3 regions of the Amycolatopsis sp. NPDC051061 genome follow, and region 1 is predicted to be linked to each of the others. Evidence: riboswitches for the same ligand, from Rfam matches in the RefSeq annotation. Region 1 holds a riboswitch; each other region holds the start of a gene.

What was found. A riboswitch is a leader RNA that binds a small molecule or an ion and turns the genes downstream of it on or off. The one in region 1 is predicted to bind S-adenosylmethionine.
Region 2: another riboswitch for S-adenosylmethionine. It lies ahead of AB0N03_RS38605 (aminotransferase class V-fold PLP-dependent enzyme); the one in region 1 lies ahead of AB0N03_RS45745 (ATP-binding cassette domain-containing protein).
Region 3: another riboswitch for S-adenosylmethionine. It lies ahead of thrC (threonine synthase); the one in region 1 lies ahead of AB0N03_RS45745 (ATP-binding cassette domain-containing protein).

Annotation. Positions count from the first base shown of each region.
Region 1 covers NZ_JBFBBZ010000062.1:38,296-43,046, forward strand. Annotated here, with positions in the region: gene AB0N03_RS45740 (4-(cytidine 5'-diphospho)-2-C-methyl-D-erythritol kinase) at 1-677, opposite strand, end outside; gene AB0N03_RS45745 (ATP-binding cassette domain-containing protein) at 879-1,892, opposite strand; SAM riboswitch class I at 2,102-2,192, opposite strand; gene rsmA (16S rRNA (adenine(1518)-N(6)/adenine(1519)-N(6))-dimethyltransferase RsmA) at 2,398-3,234, opposite strand; gene AB0N03_RS45755 (transglycosylase family protein) at 3,315-4,739, opposite strand.
Region 2 covers NZ_JBFBBZ010000039.1:79,302-84,052, reverse strand. Annotated here, with positions in the region: gene AB0N03_RS38620 (RluA family pseudouridine synthase) at 1-133, opposite strand, end outside; gene lspA (signal peptidase II) at 130-765, opposite strand; gene AB0N03_RS38610 (hypothetical protein) at 789-1,415, opposite strand; gene AB0N03_RS38605 (aminotransferase class V-fold PLP-dependent enzyme) at 1,435-2,781, opposite strand; SAM riboswitch class IV at 2,819-2,933, opposite strand; gene AB0N03_RS38600 (potassium/proton antiporter) at 3,151-4,629, opposite strand; gene AB0N03_RS38595 (metalloregulator ArsR/SmtB family transcription factor) at 4,725-4,751, opposite strand, start outside.
Region 3 covers NZ_JBFBBZ010000004.1:106,112-110,862, reverse strand. Annotated here, with positions in the region: gene AB0N03_RS07030 (ComEC/Rec2 family competence protein) at 1-524, shown strand, start outside; gene thrC (threonine synthase) at 565-1,830, opposite strand; SAM riboswitch class I at 1,843-1,976, opposite strand; gene holA (DNA polymerase III subunit delta) at 2,113-3,093, shown strand; gene rpsT (30S ribosomal protein S20) at 3,264-3,524, opposite strand; gene AB0N03_RS07010 (DMT family transporter) at 3,858-4,721, shown strand; gene AB0N03_RS07005 (VOC family protein) at 4,745-4,751, shown strand, end outside.

The DNA of each region.
Region 1 (4,751 bases):
AGCAGCGCCAGCTGACGCGGGTCGCCCGAGGCCAGCGCCTCGACGACCGGGGTGTGCGAGCCGATCCGCGGCGGGTTGCCGTCGACGCGCAGGCGGTCCAGCTCCTTGAACACCTTCGGCGTCGACAGCCCTTCGGAGTCGAAGGCCAGCACCCAGTGGAAGGTGTGCCGCGACAGCACCGGGACGAGCTGCTCGCCCCGCCCGGTACCCAGCGCGGTGCCGCCGTAGAGCGCGAACGGGACGTCGCTGCCCAGCCCGGCGGCGATCCCGGCGAGCTCGTCGCGCGTGACGTCGAGGTTCCAGAGGCCGGCCAGCCCGACCAGGGTCGCCGCCGCGTCGGCGCTGCCGCCGGCCATGCCGCCCGCGACCGGGATGCCCTTGCGCAGCACCACCCGGACGTTCGGCTCTTCGGTGCGGCCGACGTGCGCGGACAGCGCTTCGACCGCGCGCCAGGCCAGGTTGGTGCCGTCGGCGGGCACCGAGCCTTCGCCCTCGCCGTAGATCTCCAGGCCCGGCTCCTCGGAGACCGCGACGGTCACCTCGTCGGTCAGCGACAGGGCCTGGAACACGGTCACCAGCTCGTGGTAACCGTCTTCGCGCAGGTCGTCGACCGACAGGTGCAAGTTGACCTTGGCCGGGACCCGGACGGTGACTGGGGGCGGAACTACGGCGAGCACCCGACCAGCCTACGTGCCCGCGGAAACGCCCCAATGTGGCCTTGGTTGCTCCATCCATGCCCCCCGCCACCACCCTCAACGGAGGCGCTTCGCGCCGCAGTGCTGATTCAACGCACCCAAGGCGGCCTTGGTTGCGTTCAACGCACCCAAGGTGGCCTTCGGTGCGTTCAACGCACCCAAGGCCACCTTGGGGCGCTCGGGTCAGGCTGCCGCGACGCCCTGGGGGCCGCGAGCGGTGTACGTCACGTGGCCGCCGCGCTCGGCGACCCACGCCAGCGCCGCGTCGGCCCGCTCGCCGCGGACGCCGAGGCGGAAGCGGCCGACCGGCGTGTCGCCGATCCGGGTCAGGCCGCCGCCGATGGTGGCGAACTCGACGTCGAAGCGGCCCGCGGCCTCGGGCAGCAGCGCGCCGACCGAAGCGAAGCCGACCAGCACGACGTCGGCCGAGCGGTCGTAGCGCGACACCTGCGCGCGGGTCGTCTCGATGGCCGGCAGCAGCGCCTGCGCGGTGCGGCTCGCCGGGTTCGAGATCAGGTCGAGGACGGTGCCGCGCTCGATGACCGTGCCGCCTTCGAGCACCGCGACGTCGTCGCAGACCCGGCGGACGACACTGGCGTCCGGCGTCGTGACCACGACGGTGGTGCCCAGCTCGGAGCGGGCGCGGTCGAGCACGGTGAGCACCGCGCCGGCCTCCTCCGGGTCGATGCCGGCGGTCGGGTCGTCGGCCAGGAGCACCGCCGGTGCCGCGGCCAAGGCCTTCGCGACCGCGACGCGGCGGAGCTGACCCTCGGTCAGCTCGCCGGGACGCTGCGTCGCACGCTGCGTCAGACCGACGAGGTCGAGCAGCGAGCCGACCCGGCTGCGGCGCTGCGGGCCGTCGATGCCGAGCTGCTCGAGCGGGGAGGCGATGTTGCCGGCGATCGTGCGCTCGGCGATCAGCTCCGGCTTCGTCGAGACGACGCCCAGCTGACGGCGGATCTCGCGCAGCCGGCGGCCGTCGAGCGTGCCGGTGTTGAGGCCGTCGAGGCGGACGACGCCGCGGTCGGGCCGCTCCTGCAGCGCGATGCAGCGGGCGAGGACAGACTTGCCGGACCCGGCGGGGCCGACCACGCCGAACAGCGAGCCGGCCTGGACCTCGACGCTCACGTCATGCAGGGCGACGACCGAATTTCCGTTGGTGGCAAAGGTTTTGGACAGGTTTTCGACGGTGATCACGAAGGCTCCAGAAAACGGGGTGCGCGCAGGGCGCGGCACCCGGCCGCAAGCGAAGTCCGTCCGTTGTGGACGGTGCGTGAAGAAGAGGTGGACCGGTTACGACAAGCTCAGTTGGAGCGTCGACATGCGGTCACGGAGCGGCGGCCTTCGTCGACGACGCGACGCTTGGTCAGGAGCAGGGGGCGAGCTACCCTCTTCATCGGAAACGGCCTCCATCGGTCCTGGCGGTAGCACCTGCCCCGTGGGGGGTGGTTGCTGCGACTTCGGCGAGCCAGGTCTCTCAGTCGCTCGGGATGGACGCTTCCGAGTAAAGCCGATCGCGAGGAGCGAAAGCAAGCTTGTCGGCCCAGATCACACGAGTGGAGGTGTCCGAATCGCGGGATCGCCCGGCAAGAGGCGTATTTTCACCAGACCGCGTTGACTTCTGTGACATTCCGGGGCTTCGCCCCGGGCCGGGGGCTCCGCCACCCGGAACCCCCGGAAAGCCGCTTCCACTGTGGACCTGCTAACGGGCAGCGGCCAACCGGGCGAAGTCCTGCACGCCGAGCTGCTCACCCCGGGTCTTCGGGTCGATCCCGGCGGCCGTGAGCAGCTCGCCGGCCCGCTCGGCCGAGCCCGCCCAGCCCGCGAGCGCGGCGCGGAGCGTCTTCCTGCGCTGTGAGAAGGCGGCGTCCACGAGGCCGAAGAGCCGATCGCGGTCGTCCGACGCCGGAGCGTCACCGCGTTCGAAAGCGACGAGCGCGGAGTCGACGTTCGGCACCGGCCAGAACACCGAGCGCGGCACGGCGGCGACCTTGCGCGCCGGGCCGTACCAGGCGAGCTTGACGCTCGGCACGCCGTAGATCCGGCTGCCGGGGCCGGCCGCCATCCGGTCGGCGACCTCCGTCTGGACCATGACGAGGCCGCTCCCGAGGGACGGCACCTCGGCGAGCAGGTGCAGCACGACCGGGACGGCGACGTTGTAGGGCAGGTTCGCGACGAGCGCGGTCGGCTGAGGCAGTTGGTCGTCCGTGATCCGCAGCGCGTCGGCCGTGACGACCTGGAGTCGATCGGAGACCTCGGGCGCCCGGTCGGCGACGGTCTTGGGCAGCCGTTCGGCGAGCTTGGGATCGATCTCGACGGCGACGACCCGCGCGCCGGTGGCGAGCAGCCCGAGGGTGAGCGACCCGAGCCCGGGCCCGACCTCGAGGACGACGTCGTCCGGGCCGACGTGCGCGAGCTCGACGATCCGGCGGACGGTGTTGGGATCGTGCACGAAGTTCTGGCCGAGCTTCTTCGTCGGCCGCACGTCCAGCTCGGCCGCCAGCCCGCGGATCTCGGCAGGTCCCAACAGTTCAACCACCGGTGGAGCTTACCGATGGGGCAGCACGCACACGCGAAACGGCCCCCGCCCAGACAGGACGGGGGCCGTTACGCGGAAGATCAAGCCTTCTTGCCGCAGACCGGCCAGGCGCCGTAGCCGCCGCGGGCGTCGCGGACCTTCTCCGCGATCGCGATCTGCTGCTCACGGGAGGCCTGGTTCGGCAGCGCGGCGTACTGGTCGCCGCCGTAGGCGTTCCAGGTCTGCTTGTCGAACTGGAGGCCGCCGTAGTAGCCGTTGCCGGTGTTGGTGGCCCAGTTGCCGCCCGACTCGCACTTCGCGATGCGGTCCCACGCGGAGCCGTCGCCGATGGCCGGCGTCGGGGCCTGCTTCGTGCCGACGTGGATGATCTTCGGCTTCGGCTGGGTGATGACCTGCTCGGAGACACTCTCCCGCGAGACCTCTTTGCCGTTCTTCTGCGTGACCTTGTAGGTCACCATCTTCTCGCCGGGCGTGCCGGGGTCTTCGACCGAGGTCTTGCCCTTGGCGAGGTCCGGGTCGTCGACGCGCTGCTCGGGCGGGTCGATGGACTCCTTCTGGACGACCGTCGAGACGCCGGTGCGGCTGATGTGCACCTCGGCGCCGTCGGTCAGCTTGACGTCCAGGCCGCCCTCGGCCTGGTCCTCCGGGCCCAGGGTGAGCTTGTACTCGCCCAGGAACTCCTTCGTCGTGACCGCGGTCGTGGTGACCTTCTTCGGCGCGTTGGCACCGTCGTAGAGCGTGAGATTCTTGAGGGTCTTGATCTCGACGGTGGCGCCCTGCAGGGGCAGCTCGCCGTCCTTCGGCATCGACATCCACGTGCCGGGCTTGTCCACGCCGGCCATGCCGAGCTGGCCCAGCGCGTCGCCGAGGTGGGTCGCGCGAACCCAGGAGGTGTGCTCCGAGCCGTCGACGATCATCTTCAGCTGGCGGCCGCGCTCGAGCTTGATGACACCGCCGTCGCCGACCTCCGCCTGCGGGGACGGGGAGAGCGAGTCGTGCGCGCCGACGGAGAGGCCCGCGTCCTCCAGCACTTCGCCGACGGTGTCGCCGAACGAGTGCACGGTGGTCTGCTGGCCGTCGACGTCGACGGTGATGCTCTTGTTCATCGCCAGCGCGGCCGCGCCGCCGCCGGCGACGCTGATCATGACGCTGAGGACGGCACCCTTGAGGAAACGGCGCTTCCAGACCTTCGAGGTCTGGCGCATGCTCTCATCCAGGGCGGCCCGCTTGGCCTGCGGCGAAGCGGTGCGGTCCGCCTCGATCTCGTCCGGGATGACGATCGGCGGCAGGTACGTCGTCTCGGCGTTGATGAGCCGGATCAGCTCGTCGACGTCGACGTCGATCGACGCCATCATCGCGTCGGCGTCGGGGCCGAGCGCGGCGAGGATGTCCTGCTGGGTGATGTTCGGGTCGTCGGAGAAGTCGAGCTGGCCGTAGGCGGTGTCCTCGTAATGACGATCGAGGACGGCCGCGGAGCGCGCTCCAGCCTGTCTGCTACCTGTCACCGCTGTCGTTCC
Region 2 (4,751 bases), on a different contig from region 1:
CGTCGAGCAGCACGTCCCCGGATTCGGCCAGCTCCGCGACGACGGTCCGCGAGAGGCCGAGCAGCTTGGCGAGGCCGGCGTCGACCCGCATCCCGTCGAGTCCGTCGGGCACCGGGAGCATCCGTGAGCTCACGCCTGCTCCTCCTGCGCTTCGGCCTTCTTCTTGTCCTTGGTCGACGTGCCGTCGTAGTCCTTGCCCAGCAGGGACAGCAGCACGATCAGCGCACCGCCGACGCAGATCGCCGAGTCGGCGATGTTGAAGATCGCGAAGCCCTTGCCGTTCGGGGCGAACGCCGAGATGAAGTCGACGACGTGACCCTGCAGCCCGCCGGGTGCGCGGAAGATGCGGTCGGTCAGGTTGCCGAGAGCGCCGGCGAGCACCAGGCCGAGGCCGATGGCCCAGCCGATCGAGCGCAGCCGCCGGGAGAGCCAGATGATCGCGATGACGACGGCCAGCGCGACCAGCGCGAGCACCCACGTCATGCCGGTCGCCATCGAGAACGCGGCGCCCGGGTTGCGGATCACCTGCAGGTAGATCAGCCCGCCGAGGATCCGCAGCGGCTCCTTGCCCTCAAGGTTCGCGGCGACCAGGTTCTTCGTCACCAGGTCGATCGCCCAGAACACGACCGCGACGGCGAACACCCAGCCCACGCGGCGCTTCGGCAGCGGCTTCGCCGGGGCTTCCGGCGACTCCTGCACGGTCTCGGGCGTCGCCTCGGCGGCCGCGGCGGTGTCGGGTTCGGAATGGCTGGGGTCGGTGCTCACCCCTCCATTCTCCACGGCCCTGGTCAGGGCGTGTCGGCGGCGGTGACCGGCCCGCGCAGGAGCACCGCGAACGCGGCCCCGAACAGGACGCCCGCCGACACGAGCGCTCCGGCCGGTGGCGTCAGGAACACCACGGTGACCAGGAGGAAGACGCCGGTGACGGCCAGCACGAACCGGCTGCGCTCGTAGGCGGCGAGCACCAAGAGGCCGAGCGCCGCCAGCAGCGCGCCCCGCACGTCCCCGGGCAGCCGCAGCTCGAGCGCGCCGACCAGGTCGAGCAGCGGGACGGCGATGAGCGCACCCAGGGTGCCGAGCACGAACCGGACGGGCCGCGGCGGCGTCTCGGCGCGGCGCAGGCCCAGCCAGTACCAGCCCGCCACGGCGAGCACCACGCAGGCGAGGCCCACCAGCCAGCTGAGCCTCGCCGACGGCACGACGTCGGCCGCGGTGGCGCTCAGGCCGGTGGCGTAGGCGCCTCCGTCGGAGTAGCGGGTGCCCACCACCAGCTGGTTCTCGCGAGTCATCGGCAGCGCCTGGAGGCCCACGAACCGGCCGCTGCCCTCATCCGGGATCAGCGCGACCGCCACCATCACGAGCTGGGCGAACCCCAGCGCGGCCAGCGGGAACCAAGATCGCCGTGAACTCCCCATCCGGGCAGGATAGCGGCGCTCAGCAGAACGGCGGCAGCTCCCGCGGGTCGCCGGCCGGGGCCCAGCGGCCATCCACCTTCGCGTACTCCCAGCGGGCGCCGCGCGCGACGATCTGGCGCAGTGCCAGCACGACGCGGTCGACGTGCTCTTCGGTGCTGCCCAGGCCGAGGCTGACGCGGACCGCCTGCCGCCCGTCGCCGCCGGTCACGCCGATGAGCCGCTTGGCCGCGATGTGGGCGCAGAAGGCGCCGTCGCGCACTCCGATGCCGTACTCGGCGGACAGCACGGCCGCCAGCCAGCCCGGGTCGAAGCCGTCGACGACGAAGCTGACCGTGCCGACGCGGTCGACCGGCGCGTCGAACAGCCGCAGCTCGGCGCAGCCCGGGATGCCTTCGAGCCCCTTGCGCAGCCGGGTGAGCAGGGCCTGCTCGTGGTTTTCGATCGCGGCCCAGTTCTCGCTGAGCGTCTCGCAGGCGACGCCGAGCGCGTACACGCCGACGGTGTTGGGCGAGCCGGCTTCGTGGCGCTCGGGCCCGGTGTTCCAGACGACCGCGTCCTCGGTGACGAGCTTGGTCGCGCCGCCGCCGGCGAGGTAGGGCCGGGCGGCGCGCAGCCAGTCGGCGCGGCCGATCAGCGCGCCCGCACCGAAGGGCGCGTACAGCTTGTGGCCGGACAGGGCGACGTAGTCGACGTCCAGCTCCTTGATCGAGATCCGGCGGTGCGGGGCCAGCTGGGCGGCGTCGAGCGCGATGCGGGCGCCGTGCTTGCGCGCCACGGCGGCGATCTCCGCCACCGGCAGGAGCTCACCGGTCACATTGGACGCTCCGGTCACGACGACCAACCGCGGTCCCTGCGGGGCATCCGCGAGCGCTTCGTCCACAGCGGACACTGCCGCGAGGCGGGTGCGCGGGGTCGGGATCCGCCGGACGTTCGGCCCCGGCCACGGCAGCAGCGCGGCGTGGTGCTCGGTGTCGAACACGATCACCGTGGTGTGCCGGGGCAGGCTGCGGGCGAGCAGGTTGAAGGAGTCGGTGGTGTTGCGGGTGAAGACGACGGTGTCGGTGCGGCGGGCGTCGACGAAGCGGCGCAGGACGTCGCGGGTGCGCTCGTAGAGGCGCGTCGAAACCTGCGACGCGAAGCCGGCGCCGCGGTGGACGCTGGCGTACCAGGGCAGGAACTCGTCGACCTTGGCGCGGACGGCGTCGAGGCACGGGGCGCTCGCGGCGTGGTCGAGGTTGGCGTAACCGATGGTTTCGCCGGTGACGAGCGGGACTCGCAGCGACGCTCCGGCGACGGCCGGGATGCCTTGCGCGACAACGGCTTCAGTGAAGGTGGTCGTGCTGGTGCGGTCGATGGCGAGAGTCATCGGTGCCTCCTCGGCGATCCGGGGGACCCCGGCGAGGGGCCCGCGCTTGCCCGTCGCACGGCGCGACTGGCCCGGTCTTCACCCGGGGCACCCCACCGCGGTAGGAGGGTTGCCGGCCAGCAAGCCGGGGCTTCGCGCTGGCACTCATGACCTGAGCCAGAAGGTAACCGAGAACGCGGCCGGCGGCCAACCCCCGCCTCACATTCTGAGACGCCGCTCACACACCGTGAAGGCCTCAGAGCTTCGCGCGGAAGCGGCCCGGGCCGGGCAGCGCGCGTGATCGGGGAGGCATCACGCGTGATTGAGGGGGCATCTCGCGTGATTGGCGGGTCGACACGAGACGTGCGATCGGTCGTGACCACGAACGGGCTAGCGGCCCGACTCGCCCTTCCAGCGGGCCAGGCGGCCGGCCCGGTCCACCGCGCGGAGCCGGCGCTCGACGGCGTCGCGGACCCCGCTCGTCGTGACGACCAGCAGCTGGTCGTGCTCCTGCAGCCGGCTGGTCTTCTGCGGCGTGAAGCCCGCGCCGTCGCGCACGACCAGGCTGACCGTCGCGCCGATCGGCAGCCGCAGCTCGGACAGGTACACGCCGTGCAGCTTCGACCCCGGCTGGATGCGGACCTGCAGCAGCTCGGCGCCCAGCTCGTCCAGCGGCGCGGAGTCGACCTCGATCTCGTGCGCCTCGGACTTCTCGGCCAGCCCGAGCCGGCGCCCGAGCGGCCCGAGGGTCGCACCCTGCACCAGCGTCAACACGATGACCAGCACGAACACCGCGTCGACCAGCCGTTGCGCACCCGGGAGCCCTTCCGAGAGCGGGATCATCGCGAGCACGATCGGCACCGCGCCGCGCAACCCGGCCCACGACAGGAACGCCTGTTCCCGCCACGGCAGCTTGAAGGGCAGCATCGCCAGCACGACCGAGATCGGCCGGGCCAGCAGCAGCACGACGGCGCCCGCGACCAGGCCCGGCACCAGCGCCTCGAGTACCCGGCTCGGCGAGGCGAACAGGCCGAGCAGCACGAACAGCCCGATCTGCGCCAGCCAGCCGAGCCCCTCGGCGAACGACAGCGTGTCCGAGCGGTGCGGCAACCGCGAGTTGCCGAGCACCAGCGCCGCGACGTAGGTGGCGAGCAGCCCGGACGCGTGCGCCAGCTGCCCGGACGAGTACGCCACGACGCAGACCGCGACCGTGGCGAGCGGGTAGAGGCCGGTCGCCGGCAGCGCGGCCCGGCGCAGCGCGATGCCGCCGAGCCAGCCGAAAGCGAGCCCGATAGCCAGGCCCGCCCCCAGTTCGTAGACCACCAGCAGCGGCAGCGTCCAGTCCACAGTGGCGCCTTCGGCCAGCACCACGACGGCGATGTACGCCGGCGCGTCGTTGATGCCCGACTCGAGTTCCAGCGCTCCGGTGAGCCGTTGGCCGATCCCGGCCGAGCGCAGCACCGAGAACACCGCCGCCGCGTCGGTCGAAGCGAGTACCGCGCCCCACAGCAGGGCGAACCGCCAGTCGAGGCCCAGCAGCCAGTGCAACGCGGCGCCGGTCACCGCGATGCTCACCACAACGGCCACAGTGGACAGTGCGATCCCGATGCCCAGCGCGGGTTTCACCGCCGACCAGCGCGTCGTCAGGCCGCCTTCGGCGAGGATCATGACGAGCGCGGCGAGGCCGAGTGACTGGGTCAGCTCGGGGTTGTCGAACCGGATGCCGAAGCCGGCTTCCCCCAGCAGCACACCGATCGCGAGGTAGAGCAGCAGCGAAGGCAGGCCGAGCCGGATGGAGACGCGCACGGCGAGCACGGAGGCGAGCAGCACGACGCCGCCGACGCCGAGCAGCACGGGAAGCTGGTCCATGCCGCCTCCCTCCGGGTGCCGTGGGCACTCAGAATAGTGAAGCGGCCGGGTTAACTCATTCGTGTACCGTCGGCCCGAGCCGGCCGCTCGGTGTGTTAAGGCCCATCGAGCGCGGCCACGTC
Region 3 (4,751 bases), on a different contig from region 1:
TCGCCGTCGAAGCGGCGAAGCAGGGGGTGCCCCTGGTGGAGCTGAGCACGGGGGAGCGGCTGGCGTGGCCCGGCCTGTCGCTCGACGTCCTCGGCCCGCACTACGTACCGGCACGTTCGGCCGGGCAGCAGGACGGCACGACGATCAACAACAGCTCGGTGGTGCTGCGGGCGCGAACCCCGGCCGGCCGGGTGCTCCTGACCGGCGACGTCGAGCTGGCGGCCCAAGCCGACCTGCTGGCCGACGGCGACAACCTGAAGGCGGAGATGTTGAAGGTCCCACACCACGGCTCGCGCTACTCACTACCGGCGTTCCTCGCGGCGGTGGCGCCACGGGTGGCGTTGGTCAGCGTGGGCGCGGGCAACACCTACGGCCACCCCAACAAGTCCACAATGGACAGCTTGACGGCACTGGGTGCGTTGGTGACACGAACCGACGTGGACGGTGACACGGCGGTGGTCGGCGACCCGTCAGGTCCGGCGGTAGCGCGCCGGGGCGAGCCACGTGGGCCGCCGCGCCGCTGAAGCCGGGGCGGGCCGCGAAAGCCCGCCCCGGCGGTGGACGTCAGTAGCCGAGCGCCTCGTTCACGGCCTTGGCGGAAGCCGCCACGGTCGCCTTCGGGCCGATGTGGTTCTCGACCGCGTCGAGGGTCTTGAGGCCGTCGCCGGTGATGAGGAGCACCGTCTCGGCGTCGGGGTCGAGCTTGCCCGTCTCGACCAGCTTCTTCGCCGTGGCGACGGTGACCCCGCCGGCGGTCTCGGTGAAGATGCCTTCGGTGCGGGCCAGCAGCCGGATGCCTTCGACGACCTCTTCGTCGGTGACGTCCTCGATCGCGCCGCCGGTGCGGTTGACGATGTCGAGCACGTACGGGCCGTCGGCCGGGTTGCCGATCGCCAGCGATTTGGCGATCGTGTCCGGCTTCACCGGCTGGACCACGTCCTGGCCGGCGCGGAACGCGGCCGACACCGGCGAGCAGCCGGTCGCCTGCGCGCCGAACACCTTGTACGGGCTGGCGTCCACGAGACCGAGCTGGCCCAGCTCGCGGAAACCCTTGTCCACCTTGGTCAGCTGAGAACCGGAGGCGATCGGCACGACGATCTGCGGCGGGATGCGCCAGCCGAGCTGCTCGGCGACCTCGAAGGCCAGCGTCTTCGAGCCTTCCGAGTAGTACGGCCGGACGTTCACGTTCACGAACGCCCACTTCGGGTGTTCGCCGGCGAGCTCGGTGGCGAGGCGGTTGACGTCGTCGTAGTTGCCGTCGACGGCGATCAGGTCGCCGTCGTAGACCGCGGTGGTGAGGATCTTCGCGCGCTCGAGGTTCTTCGGGATCAGCACGACCGACCGCCAGCCCGCGCGGGCCGCGGCGGCGGCCGTCGCGTTGGCCAGGTTGCCGGTCGACGGACACGCGAGCACCTCGAACCCGAACTCGCGGGCCGCGGCGAGCGCGACGGCGACGACGCGGTCCTTGAACGAGTGCGTCGGGTTGCCGGTGTCGTCCTTGACCCACACGCGCTTGAGGCCAAGTTCCTTGGCCAGGCGGTCGGCGCGGATCAGCCGGGTGGCGCCGGGCTCGGTGTTCGGGATCTCTTCGACGTTGGACGGAACCGGGAGGAGCTTCTTGTAGCGCCAGATGTTCTTGGGGCCGGCCTCGATGTCTTCGCGGCGGACGCGGCCGAAGTCGTAGGCGACCTCGAGCGGCGAGAAGTCCTCGGCGGAGACGAACTCGGGGGCGAGCGGCTGCCGGTGGCCCTCTTCCTTCGACACCAGTTCGACGGCGGGACCGAGATCCGGGGTCTTGGTGGTGGAGGACGTTCCGAGGGTGGCGGTCATCGCGAGGTTCCTTCCTCATCTGCCCCGCCGAAGCGGGCCGGAATTGGCACCGTGGTCGTCAGCTACCCCGCGATCGCGGGATGACAGGCTGTACGCCGGTTGCCGGGGCTTCGTCGGGCCGTTCCCTCTGCCCCTCTGGATGAGCGTTATTCGGTTGTCGGTGCGCGCCGAACAGCGCGCCGCCTCGAGAACACCGTACGACATGGCGCTCACGCCGTGCCATGGTGGCCGTTCGACATCACCGGAGCGGGCGCATGACACCGCAAGTGAGAGGATCCGTCCGTGACCGCGCAAGCCACCGCCCCGGCCCCGCTGCTCCTGGTCCTGGGCGAGGAAGAACTGCTGATCGAGCGCGCCGTCCGCGACACGCTCACCGCGGCCCGCGCGATCGATGCGACGGCCGAGCTGACCCGGGTCCGGGTGTCGGATCTCACAGCCCCCGAGCTGGCCGAACTCGTCAGCCCGTCGCTGTTCAGCGAGGGCCGCGTGATCGTCCTGGAGTCGGCGCAGGACATCTCGCAGGAGCTGGCCGACGCGGTGGCGTCCTACCTGAAGGACCCCGCGGACGGCGTCGTGCTGGTCGTCGTGCACACCGGTGGTGGCCGCAGCAAGGCCGGCAAGACGCTCCCGGCGGCGTTGAAGAAGGCCGGCGCCGAGGTCACGGAGTGCCCGAAGATGACCAAGCCGGCCGAGCGCGAGCAGTTCGTGCGGCACGAGGTGCGCCGGGCCGGCGGCAAGATCGACCCGGCGGGGGTCGCCGCGCTGGTCGACGCCGTGGGCTCCGACCTGCGAGAACTCTCCTCGGCGGCGACGCAGCTGGTGGCGGACGCCGGCGGGAGTGTCGACGCGGAGGCGGTCCGCCGCTACCACCGCGGCCGCGCGGACGTGACCGGGTTCGCGGTCGCGGAGAAGGCGGTGAGCGGCGACCGTTCGGCGGCGCTGGAGTCGTTGCGCTGGGCGATGCAGCTGGGTGTCCCGCACGTCCTGGTGGCGGACGCGCTGGCCGACGCGGTCCGCACGATCGCCCGGGTCGCGGGCGCGGGCCGCGGCAACCCGAACCAGCTGGCCGGTGAGCTGGGCATGCCGCCGTGGAAGATCCGGAAGGCCCAGGGCCAGGTCCGCGGCTGGAACCAGGACGGCCTGGCGACGGCGATGCGGGTGGTGGCGAGGCTGAACGCCGAGGTCAAGGGCGTGGCGGCGGACCCGGGCTACGCCCTGGAGCGCGCGGTCCTCCAGGTGGCGGCCGCCAAGGGCGACCGCTGACCGCAAAAAGGTTCGCGCTGGTCAGGCCACCGCGGCCCGACGAGTGCAGATCCCCGCATCGACAGCCGAGAGCTGCTGATTCGCAGCGCCCCGCCCTCCGCCGCGCGAAGCCCGTCCCGGACATGAAAAAGCCCCGGCCGAAGCCGGGGCTTTCCCAGAAATCAACCAGCTCAGAGCGCGTTGACGCGCTTGGCCAGCGCCGACTTCTTGTTGGCGGCCTGGTTGGCGTGGAGCACGCCCTTCGAGACGGCCTTGTCCAGCTTCTGGGCGGCGTCGCGCTGCAGCTCGACGGCCTTGGCCTTGTCGCCGGCCTCGGCGGCTTCGCGGACCTTGCGGATCGCGGTCTTCACCGAGGACCGGATCGCCTGGTTGCGCAGACGCGCCTTCTCGTTCGTCGTGATGCGCTTGATCTGCGACTTGATGTTGGCCATAGGGCAACTCCTGTTTCACTCGGTGAGATTCGCCGCCGCGCTGAATTGGCCCCGCTCGAAAGAGCGGGCTTCCTCCATGACGGAATGCCGCACGGGCAGCGAGCGACAACACTAACAGCCGGGCCGCCGGTGCCCGGAGCCGGGAGTACCCTCGACGACGGTAGTGCCTAGGGTTCCGTCGCCGGTCCGCACGCCGTGCACCACACAACCAGGACCCGGCGGGTCTGGTCCGAGCGGCACCGTCGGCGGGCCCGGACGGCCGGTCGTTCATCTGACGGGGCAAAAGCCTGGAGGACCCGGTTTTCGCGCGCGCGAAAACCCGTAAGGGGTCCCATGAACGCCACCGCCCTGACCTTCGTCCTCATCGCCGCCGTCGTGCACGCCGCGTGGAACCTGGCCGCCAAGCGGATCTCCTCCGGCGGCACCCAGTTCGTCTGGCTCTACTACACCGCGTCCGCGGTCGTCCTCCTGCCGGTGACGGTCGTGCTGCTGGTCGTCGAGCCGCAACGTCCACAGTGGAGCTGGCTGGTGGCCGCGGTGGTCACGTCCGTGCTGCACATCGCCTACGGCATCGTCCTGCAGCGCGGGTACCGCGTCGGCGACCTCTCCGTCGTCTACCCCGTCGCGCGGGGCACCGGGCCGCTGCTGTCGGTGCTGGCCGCCGTCCTCGTGCTCGGCGAACGCCCCGGTTGGCTCGGTCTCGTCGGCGCGTTCCTGGTCATCGCCGGGGTGCTGGTGATCAGCACCGGGCGCGGGGGAGGCGACCGGCAAGCCGGCAGAGCCGGCATCCTCTACGGCCTCCTGACCGGCGCCGTCATCGCCGGCTACACCCTCTGGGACGCGCACTCGGTGACCGGCCTCGGCGTGCCGCCCGTCGTCTACTTCGGCCTCGGCTCGGTCCTGCAGAGCGTGCTGCTCGCGCCCGGCGCCCTGGCCGGCCGCGCCGAGGTGACGCGGATCTGGCGCGAGCAGCGGCGTGAGGTGCTGGTCGTCGCGCTGCTTTCGCCGATCGCGTACATCCTCGTGCTGTTCGCCCTCACGATGGCACCGGTCAGCCTGGTCGCGCCCGCCCGGGAGCTGAGCATCGTGCTCGGCGGCCTCGCCGCCTGGCTGGTGCTGGGCGAACGTGACGCCGTGCGACGGCTCGCCGGCTCGGTGATCGTGCTGTCCGGCATCGCCGCGATTGCGGCCGCCTGAGCGCGTCCGGTAGGGATGGTCGGATGGAAG